3 regions of the Alteromonas sp. P256 genome follow, and region 1 is predicted to be linked to each of the others. Evidence: predicted binding sites of a transcription regulator. Region 1 holds the regulator's gene; each other region holds the start of a gene.
What was found. The regulator FliA, encoded in region 1, starts transcription of late flagellar genes. The targets are predictions, from matches to a motif close to CTAAAGNTNNNNNNNNNNNNGCCGATA.
Positions count from the first base shown of each region.

Region 1 (3,284 bases):
CATGACAAATTTCAACTAACTCGGTGAGCGATAAAAATCCCGCTCCGCCTTTAACTGTATGATATCCGCGAAAAATTGCGTTCAGCAAATTCGCATCTTCAGGATTGTTCTCAAGATCAACGAGCTGTTCTTGTAATTGTTCAAGTATCTCTCCAGCTTCAACTAGAAAGTCCTGTAGTATTTCCTCGTCAACATCAAACGACATGCGCCCGCTCCCCTAAAAACCTAAGCTCGACAGAAGATCATCAACATCATCCTGGCCCGATACAACATCATCACGCGTTTCTGCATCGATAATCGGACCCTCTGCTTTCACACCTTCAGCCTTATCGGCCTCAGCGCTTAATGGTTTAGTTTGTTCTGAACTATCCCGCTCGCCAAACATGGTAAGCATGTTGACTAAGCTCTCTTCAACTTCTTTTACTAAGTCGATAACCCGGCGGATAACCTGACCTGTAAGGTCTTGATAACCCTGCGCCATTAATACTTCAGTTAGCAATTGTGTAAGTTTAGCCGACTGCGAAGCACCATCTTCTAACAATTCATCTAAGTCTTTACATAAAACCTTGAAATCGCCCACCTCAATCTGGCGAGTCATGAGCTTTTTCCACTCAGGCATCACGCTGTCAATGCGAGAAGCTAGCAGTTCAGCAATAGGCATACTCGCCTCTACCGCATCCATGGTAGTGTTGGCAGCTTTCTCGGTTTCTTCGATAACATAAGTTAGGCGAGATTGCGCATCGGGAATATCGTCTGTCGCTAAATTCTTTATGCGATCGTCTATTTGAAAATTGTTGAGCGCGTCATGAAGTTGGCGCGTTAGCTTTCCTACTTCAGCGAAAAGCTCTACATTCTCTTTCATTGACGCCGCTTCAAACAGCGCATTGGCCGACGCATTATCACCAGCCTCAAGATAAACAACGAGTTGCTTAGCTTCTTCTAATGAAAGTGGAACGTTTGTATTCGTTGTCATCCAGTAAACCTCGTTTCTCTGGTGAGCGTCTGGATCAACCTAAACGTTCGAATATTTTATCTAGCTTTTCTTTCAATGTAGCTGCAGTAAACGGCTTAACTACATAGCCATTTACGCCTGCTTGCGCAGCGGCAACAATTTGTTCTTTCTTCGCTTCAGCGGTTACCATTAGTACCGGCAAATGCTTCAGCTTGTCATCAGCGCGAATTGCTCTAAGCAAATCAATACCCTGCATGCCTGGCATGTTCCAGTCGGTTACAACAAAATCGAAATCACCTTGCTGTAGCATAGGTAACGCCGTATTTCCGTCGTCCGCTTCCTGGATGTTTGCGAAACCCAAATCTTTTAATAGGTTTTTAATGATACGTCTCATGGTTGAAAAATCATCGACCACGAGAATCTTCATGCTCTTATCCAAAATAGCCTCCAGTGAGGGGTTAATTGTTGTAATTTCTATTCTTCGTCAGCTCGCCACGACTTCATTCGAGATTTGAGTTTTAACATGGCCTGACTGTGAATTTGACTCACTCTCGATTCACTTACATCAAGAACCTCACCGATTTCTCTTAAGTTCAGTTCTTCATCATAGTATAAAGAAAGCACTATCGCTTCTCGCTCCGGTAACGTGGTGATTGCTTGCGCAAGTGCCTTTTGAAACGCCCCTTGCATAAGGTCTTCTAGCGGTGCATCACTACCTCTGCTTTGCTCGGTAGTAATCACATCCTCCGACACACCTAAATCTTCAATCCCAACTAATTTACCTGCGTTTACCTCGTTGAGCATTTGATGATAGTCCTGCAAGCTTACGTTTAGCTTAGCAGCAATATCAATATCTCTTGCATCTCTCCCTGTTTCGCCCTCTACACGAGAGATGGCGTCTGTAATGGCACGTCCATTTCTATGCACCGAACGCGGTGTCCAATCACCTTTGCGAATTTCGTCTAACATAGCACCGCGAATGCGAATACCCGCGAAGGTTTCAAAACTTGCGCCTTTAGAACCGTCAAAGTTTCGAGCAGCCTCTAGCAAACCAATCATGCCAGATTGAATAAGGTCATCAACGAGAACACTGGCAGGGAGTCGCGCAATCAAATGATGTGCTATGCGCTTCACAAGAGGCGCATGTCGCTCTACCAACTGCGACTTATCAGTTTGTTGTTGATAAGCTGCCGCCTTACTATTCAACGCTGATTCCCTACTGCTTTTTCTGCAATTAATTGCTCAATGAAAAATTCTAAGTGGCCACCTGGCTGAGCAGGTATTGGCCATGATGCCGCTCTATTTGCTAGCTGGCTTATCGCGACAGCAGCAGGTGAGCCTGGATAGGCATCGACTATAGCAGTTTGTTTTCTAACTGCACGGCGAATATTTTCATCAAACGGTATTGTTGCGACTAATTCTAGCGCAACATCTAAGAAGCGCCCTGTTACTTTACTCAGTTTACTAAATAATTCTTGCCCTTCGCGCACGTCCCTCACCATGTTCGCTACCACTTTAAAGCGAAACACACCATGCTCGCGATTAAGAAGTTTTATAAGCGCGTAGGCATCGGTGAGTGAAGTGGGTTCGTCGCACACAACAACCATGATGTCTTGAGAGGCTTTTGCAAAGCTGAGCACCATGTCGGAAATGCCCGCGGCAGTATCGACGAGCAACACATCAATAGGCGTGCGAAGTTCACTAAACGCACGTATCAGCCCCGCATGCTGCGTTGTTGATAGCTCTGCCATCGACTGAGTTCCCGATGTCGCTGGCGCAATTTTGATACCGTGAGGGCCAGTAACCAGTACATCGTCTAGCGTGCACTCGCCGGACAAAACATGAGATAAGTTCTTTTCGACGCGAAGGCCTAACATGACATCTACGTTTGCCAACCCTAGGTCGGCATCAAGAACCATCACACGTTTACCTTGCTTAGCCATAGCAATTGCTGTGTTAAGCGTAATATTTGTTTTACCTACGCCACCTTTGCCTCCGGTGACGGCGATAACTTTGATTAACCGTGATTGCTTCATTTTTCTTAAGCTACTCGCTTGGTCGTCAATCATACTACTTATGCTGTTTTAATATCGTTGTTATTACTAGTATGATCCAAACCATATTTTTTATAAAGCTTTGCAGCAGCGGAAACTAAAGATTTCGCTTCTGCAATCTTAATGTCTTCAGGTACTTTCTGACCGTCGGTGACATAGCTAACCGGTAACTGATACTCGACTGCCGCACTGAGTACCTCTCCTAAAGAATAGCACTCATCTAACTTTGTGAAAATACAACCACTTAGTTCGATGTCGTCATAAGCCTTAATAATACG
Region 1 is NZ_JAZETM010000001.1:241,099-244,382, forward strand. It holds gene V7R39_RS01035 (chemotaxis protein CheA) at 1-205, opposite strand, end outside; gene V7R39_RS01040 (protein phosphatase CheZ) at 218-973, opposite strand; gene cheY (chemotaxis response regulator CheY) at 1,008-1,391, opposite strand; gene V7R39_RS01050 (RNA polymerase sigma factor FliA) at 1,427-2,158, opposite strand; gene V7R39_RS01055 (MinD/ParA family protein) at 2,155-3,021, opposite strand; gene flhF (flagellar biosynthesis protein FlhF) at 3,027-3,284, opposite strand, start outside.

Region 2 (3,284 bases), on a different contig from region 1:
TCTGATCTAATTCATCTGTTCTGGTTGCCACAATTTTCGACAGCGCAAGAGCATCATCGTACTCTCCCAATGTGTACATCACGTTAATACTATCGGGGAGATAAGCTGTGGGAGGCTCGGCGTACTTCTCCTCAATGGCAACTTGAGAGTTAACCAAGTGCTTTTTAGCATCAATCAACTTGCCGTCTATTGCGCTCACCCTGGCGTTGACAATATTTCCAAAAATGTCCACATCAAAATTTCGATCCATTTTCACAAGATGTTCGTCAAACTTGCCCCGTTGAAGTGCTAGCAATGCCTCTTGTTGATATTTGTTCCGCAGTTTTTGGTCTTCTGAATGCTCGGCAACATCTAGCAGGCTGCGTATTAACGTACACCAATGCAGACTGTTTTTATGTACGGTACGTTTAGATAAATTCCAAATAGCGCTGCACGAGAGAGACGCAGTGACGAAATCAAGATTTTGCTTTGCTATTTCGCAGGCTTGTAAATGACGGGAAACAGAGTAGGGCGATAGTTTTATTGCTTCCTTGATTGCGCTTAAGGCGGCTTCTCGGTTTTCTAACCCTTGATGGGCAAGCGCCAATATGTCGTTCGCATCAGCGCTAAAACGATTCCGCTTAAGGATTTTCATCGCGATAGTGATAGCCTTGTCGTACTCGGCGTTTTGAATGTAGGTTTTTCCCAATGCAATTTGAGCCCACAATACAGGCTTGCCGCTAGTGTAGGGGGCTAAGATAGCCAACGCCCGTTTACAGTCGTTTTTACGACAATAGGTTTCAACTAATAGCTGTTCACAATGGCCTTTGTAATGAGAAGGTTCTTTATACAGTTTGTTTAGCACTGTTATTGCATCAGTAAATTGCTCCTTCTCAATGAGCTCATAGGCATGCTGTAGAAACTGTCGTTTTTGCCATGCTCTGCTAATTCTGCTCTTCAATTGAACCTGTGAAAAGGGCTTAACTAAAAAATCATCAGGTCTTCTATCAATAGAACCAAGAACCATAGAGCGAGTACTATCTGCACTTATCAAAATAAATACAGAGGTCGTTTTTATCAGTCGCTTGACTCTTAGCTCTTCTACTAATTCATAGCCATTTTTGTAATCTGCACCTAAATGCAGATCGCACACCACAATATCAAACTTTGTGCGTTTGGCTTCAGAAATAGCGTGTTCTGCCGAGGATTTTGTCACGATGTTGGTCGCGCCCATCGATTGCAATAATCCTTTAAGCATAAGCAGAAATGGTCGCTGATCTTCAACAATCAGTACTCTTTTATCACTGTATTTCACTGCATCCCCAAAGATTTGCAGAGCAAGAATACATAATGATGGTTTAAAAATTCGTAATGAGCAATTTGATCCTTCAGAATATTCTTATTCAGCCGACAACTAACGTATGAATATCACTACAGTTTTTCATCATGAGCGTTGAGCAAGTCAATTCAAACAGCACTGTTGAATTAGACCCTAGTTATCGCTGGGAGTTTGACGGTACATTGGCAAAAGCCTCCTCACAAGGTTGCTTGTTTGCTCTTTATCTAGCCATGCATGAAAATGCGTTAGCCCATCCTATACATCTAACTCCACATGCAAAGAGCGAAGACTTACCCTATCAAAACGAAATAAGTAACCTCAGTCATTACAGGCAGCCCGCATTACAAGCTGCAGATAAAGACTGGGCGAATATGGCTACGTTGGCATCACTCATGTCATCTGATTTAGCCTCTGCTCGTTTATTCTTATCGATGAACCCTTCACCACTTGCCCAATCTGACGACGCTTCACGCATACCGGATGATGTAAAAGATAACTGTAGCTTAGGCACACAAAAGCGTTTAGCGAATCTTTACAGAAGTGATATCAAAGAAGATAACACCATGTTGTATGACATCATTAGCGCTAAAAACTCTAATGAAGAGGCTATTAGGATGGCAGTGTAGGGCAGTTTTATTGATTTAGATCTACTGCAACAGCGTTCTCTCGATTTTCCCATTGGTTTTACCTATCGTTTTGGTATACTGCGCGCCGCATTTTGCACTGGTCTTACGCTCCAATCAGCAAAGGTTAAAACAATGTCTACACAATCTGAATCAAAATATATTGTATGCGCGATGTACAAGTTCGTTGCGCTTGAAAACTTTAAGGCGATGCGCCAACCACTTACTGATGTCATGGAAAAAAATGGCATCAGAGGCACGCTACTACTCGCTCATGAAGGGATAAACGGAACCGTTTCCGGTCCTAGAGAAGGTATCGATGCGTTAATCAGTTACTTAAACAGTGACGAGCGGATTAACCCTATTTCCTGTAAAGAGTCTCTTCACGACGAGCAACCTTTCTATCGCACTAAAGTGAAACTTAAAAAAGAAATTGTCACCATGGGTGTTGAAGGGATAGACCCACGACGAACCGTAGGAACCTACGTAAAGCCCAGTGAATGGAATGACTTAATAAGCGACCCAGACGTTACCGTTATCGATACGCGCAATGGCTATGAAATAGAAATTGGTACGTTTAAAAACGCGATAGACCCAAAAACCGATACTTTCAGAGAGTTTCCTGAGTACGTCGCTAAGACCCTCGACCCAGCTAAAAACAAGAAAGTGGCCATGTTCTGCACAGGCGGAATACGCTGCGAAAAATCTACTGCCTATCTCAAAGAACAAGGCTTTGAAGACGTTTATCACCTGGAAGGCGGAATTCTTCAATATTTAGAAGATGTGCCAAAAGAAGAGTCTCTGTGGGAAGGTGACTGTTTCGTTTTTGATAACCGGGTTGCGGTAAACCACGATTTAGAAAAGAGTCATTACGAACAGTGCTATGCGTGTCGGCTGCCGATAACCGAAGAAGACAAAAAAAGTGATGTATATGAGCCAGGAGTAAGCTGCCCCCATTGCCATGGCACCCATACTGAAGATCAAATTTCCCGCTTTAGAGAGCGTGAAAAACAAGTGCAGCTAGCTAAAGCGAGACAGCAAGAGCATGTAGGAACAGACGCTAGGCTTACCATGGAACAGAAGCGTTTAGAAAAAGCTCAGGCGCAGCGCGAGCGGGCCTTAAAAGCAAATGAAAAAGCAAAATAAAAAGAGGCATAGACACTCGAAAGGAGAGACGATACACTCACTACATCGTTGTAAAGTTTTAAGGATTGAGAGTGAGTACTCAACTTTCAGATGCAAAAATTGAAGAGATAAGAAAAGACTTCAGTTTTTTTGACCGTGACGGAAATGGTCAGATAGATATAACAGAGTTTATTGAGCTTTTAACTATTATCTCGCCA
Region 2 is NZ_JAZETM010000003.1:457,452-460,735, reverse strand. It holds gene V7R39_RS07685 (response regulator) at 1-1,294, opposite strand, end outside; gene V7R39_RS07680 (VC2046/SO_2500 family protein) at 1,426-1,944, shown strand; gene trhO (oxygen-dependent tRNA uridine(34) hydroxylase TrhO) at 2,077-3,087, shown strand; gene V7R39_RS07670 (EF-hand domain-containing protein) at 3,159-3,284, shown strand, end outside.
Region 2: V7R39_RS07680 (VC2046/SO_2500 family protein) is a predicted target of FliA. The motif match lies at 1,366-1,392, and genes of this name have one in related genera.

Region 3 (3,284 bases), on a different contig from region 1:
TTAAACGCTTCTTTGAGAGCCTTATTTAACAACAGTCACCCTAATCATCGATGACGGAAATAGGTTTTGAAATCATAGGTTCGCCTTGATTTATATTAATTTCAACCCGTCTGTTTCTCGCTCTATCTGATGCTGATGTGGCATTTTCCACAATAGGATTGGTATCGGCCATCCCTACTACCGACATGCGGCTTTCGTCGAAGCCAGGCGCAGTTCGCATGGCCTCAGCAACAGCAACGGCTCGCTGAGCAGACAAGTCCCAGTTTGAGCGGTACAGCTCGTTCGCGATATGTTGCCCGTCACTGTGGCCAGATATGGCTATCTCACCTGGTACATCTGCCAGCAGTGTTCCAATTTTACGAATTACAGGCTGAAACTGTGGCTGTAAAAACGCAGAGCCCGCTGAAAACGAACCGTTTTCACGTATGCGAATGGTAAGCTGTTGACCTAACGACTCCATCTCAATTGAGCCATCGAGAATTTGTTTTTGAAGCTGCTGGGCCACTTTTTTCATTAACTCAGCCGTTTGAGACTCTTCTGAGCTTTGCGATGCGGAGGAGGACGAGTCTGTTGCAGTTTGCTGCGCTTGCCCTCCTCGTTGCTCGCCGCGTTGTTTCTGCCTGCCCCCAGCAGAATCTTCATCACCCGCTTGAAACTCCAGCATCTGCTGCGTCATTTCAATGGTTTGCTGTTGAATGGTTTCAATTGGCGTAGGATCTGGCTTTCCCGGTCTAAACTCCATTGCAATAACGCTGGTGCCTTTTGGAATATCTTTCACTTCTATCTTGTTTTGCACACCAAACGCAAAACTCATAGAGCCTGCTATTTGCTTAAACTTCAGAACATCCATTTCTGAAAATGAAAGAAGCAGTACAAAGAAGCACATCAGCAACGACATTAAATCGGCAAATGTCCCCATCCACGCTGGGAGGCCTTCGGGTGGGCACTTAGGACATTCTTCTTCAGCCATTACTCTTCCTCACCGGTGCTGCGCTTACTCGCCGCTAGGTAATTTTTCAAGATGCCATCGATAACGCGAGGGTTTTGGCCATCGGCTATACCCACAATTCCGTCTAGAATAAGGCTTTGATTCAGTTTTTCCTCTGCTGCTCGGTTAGACAACTTAACCGCAATAGGTAAACATATAATGTTGGCAAAGAAGGCACCGTAGAGAGTGGTAAGAAGTGCAACCGCCATTGCCGGGCCGATAGATTTAGGGTCGTCCATGTTAGAGAGCATGGCAACCAAGCCTATTAGCGTCCCTATCATTCCCATTGCTGGCGCAACGTCGCCCATGCCTTTAAAGATAGTTGCCCCGAACTCATGTCGGTCTGTTGTCATCTTAATGTCTTTTGATAGCGTTTCTCTCACTACCTCAATGTCGTGACCGTCAACAAGCATGTCGACGCCTTTTTGCATAAATTCGTTACTTATTTCTGCTTCTTCTAGGGCTAAGAAACCACCTTTGCGCGCTGCATCAGCCATTTCTACAATTTTCTCGATTAGCTCTTCTGGCGTATCGATTTTAAACATAAAGGCTTTACCAGCCACCTTACCTGCACCAAAGAATTGGCCCAATGTGAACTGAGATAAAACAACAAACAAGCTTCCACCGAATACGATAAGAAGTGAAGGCACGTTGATAAACATACTCATGGTACCGCCCATCAACATCGCCATTACGATAAAGCCGATGGCTCCCAACATGCCTATTACGGTTGCTAAATCCACTCACTCTTCCTCTTAAATATGCAGCTAGTACTAGTGATATACTCTGATTCTATCGGCAAAGTATAGAAAATCTATAACGACATTGTTGAAAAATATCACAAATATCTCCTGTCTTTTACGCAATAGTAAATATTTAATGACTTTGTTGATAGCGATAACTATCTACGTCGCTAATAGCATGTTTAGCCTTACTTCATTATGCGTAGCGTTAGTTAAGTAAACTTTCATATTACTACGATATAGGGCGTATTGACCCTTCCTGTATATTTTTGAAACAAAGGTAAACACATGCAAAGCTACCCAAGCTTAGACAGCCCCAAGCGTTGACACTGCGAAGAGCTAATACACAAATGAATGGCGCCGAGTAAAATTGGTCTTTACTAACTCCAAGAGACAAGGCCAAGCATTTGGTCAGACGCTCTGCCGGATGCTCGATATTGGGACAAACCATTTGACCCATCTGCTACCGTCCGTTAATGTGCGCCATATGGTAATTTTGCCCATTATCGAGCACTTTTATGACAAAAAAAACGGATACCGCAACGTTTGAAGAAACCCTTGCTGAATTGGAATCGATCGTCGATGAAATGGAAAACGGCGATTTGCCGCTAAATAAAGCATTGGAAAAATTTGAGCGCGGCATAGCGCTTTCTAGACAAGGCCAAAAGTCCCTTGAAACTGCTGAGCAGAAAGTAAAAATCCTGCTTAATGAACAAGGCGAAGAAACACTTCAATCGCTCCCTGAGAGTGAGCAGCCCTAATCTGCTCACTTTTTAACTACAGGTAATTTAATGAATTTCTCTGCTCTGCATCAGCAAGTTAAGCAGCAAACTGATGCGTCTTTATTGAAACTAATCGAAGGACTGCCCGATTATGCACCGCAACTGAAGGCAGCCATGCGCCATGCTCTTCTGGCGGGCGGCAAGCGCATGCGACCACTGCTGGTGCATGTTGTGGGCAACACTCTCGACGTACCAAAGAAAGATCAAATGGCCATTAGCATGGCTATTGAGTGTGTGCACGCCTATTCACTCGTGCACGATGATTTACCCGCTATGGACGATGACGACTTGCGACGCGGCATGCCTACTTGTCATATTGCTTTTGACGAAGCAACAGCCATTTTAGCTGGCGACGCACTTCAGACACTTGGGTTTAGTATACTCGCCGACGCCGAGCTTAGCGATTTTGGCGATACTAAACGCGCAAAGCTGCTTAGCATACTTGCAAACTGTGCGGGCTATCACGGCATGTGTGGCGGCCAAGCTATTGATTTAGCAAGCACTGGGCAAACCATAAACATTGATGCATTAAAAATGCTTCATAGGCTTAAAACCGGTGCATTGCTTCGCGCGTGTGTTGAGATGATTGCCACTGTTTGCGGCACTTTGGACAAGCAGTCAGAAGCTGACCTTTTGGTGTTCGCCAGCAACATTGGCCTCGCATTTCAAGTCCAAGACGATATTTTGGACGTAGAAGGTAGTAACGAGATTCTTGGGAAACCGGCAGGTTCTGATGAAGCCCAGGGAAAAAATACCTTCCCTGCAAAGCTT
Region 3 is NZ_JAZETM010000018.1:13,211-16,494, reverse strand. It holds gene V7R39_RS17465 (flagellar motor protein MotB) at 41-970, opposite strand; gene pomA (flagellar motor protein PomA) at 970-1,731, opposite strand; gene xseB (exodeoxyribonuclease VII small subunit) at 2,250-2,492, shown strand; gene V7R39_RS17450 (farnesyl diphosphate synthase) at 2,523-3,284, shown strand, end outside.
Region 3: pomA (flagellar motor protein PomA) is a predicted target of FliA. The motif match lies at 1,782-1,808, and genes of this name have one in related genera.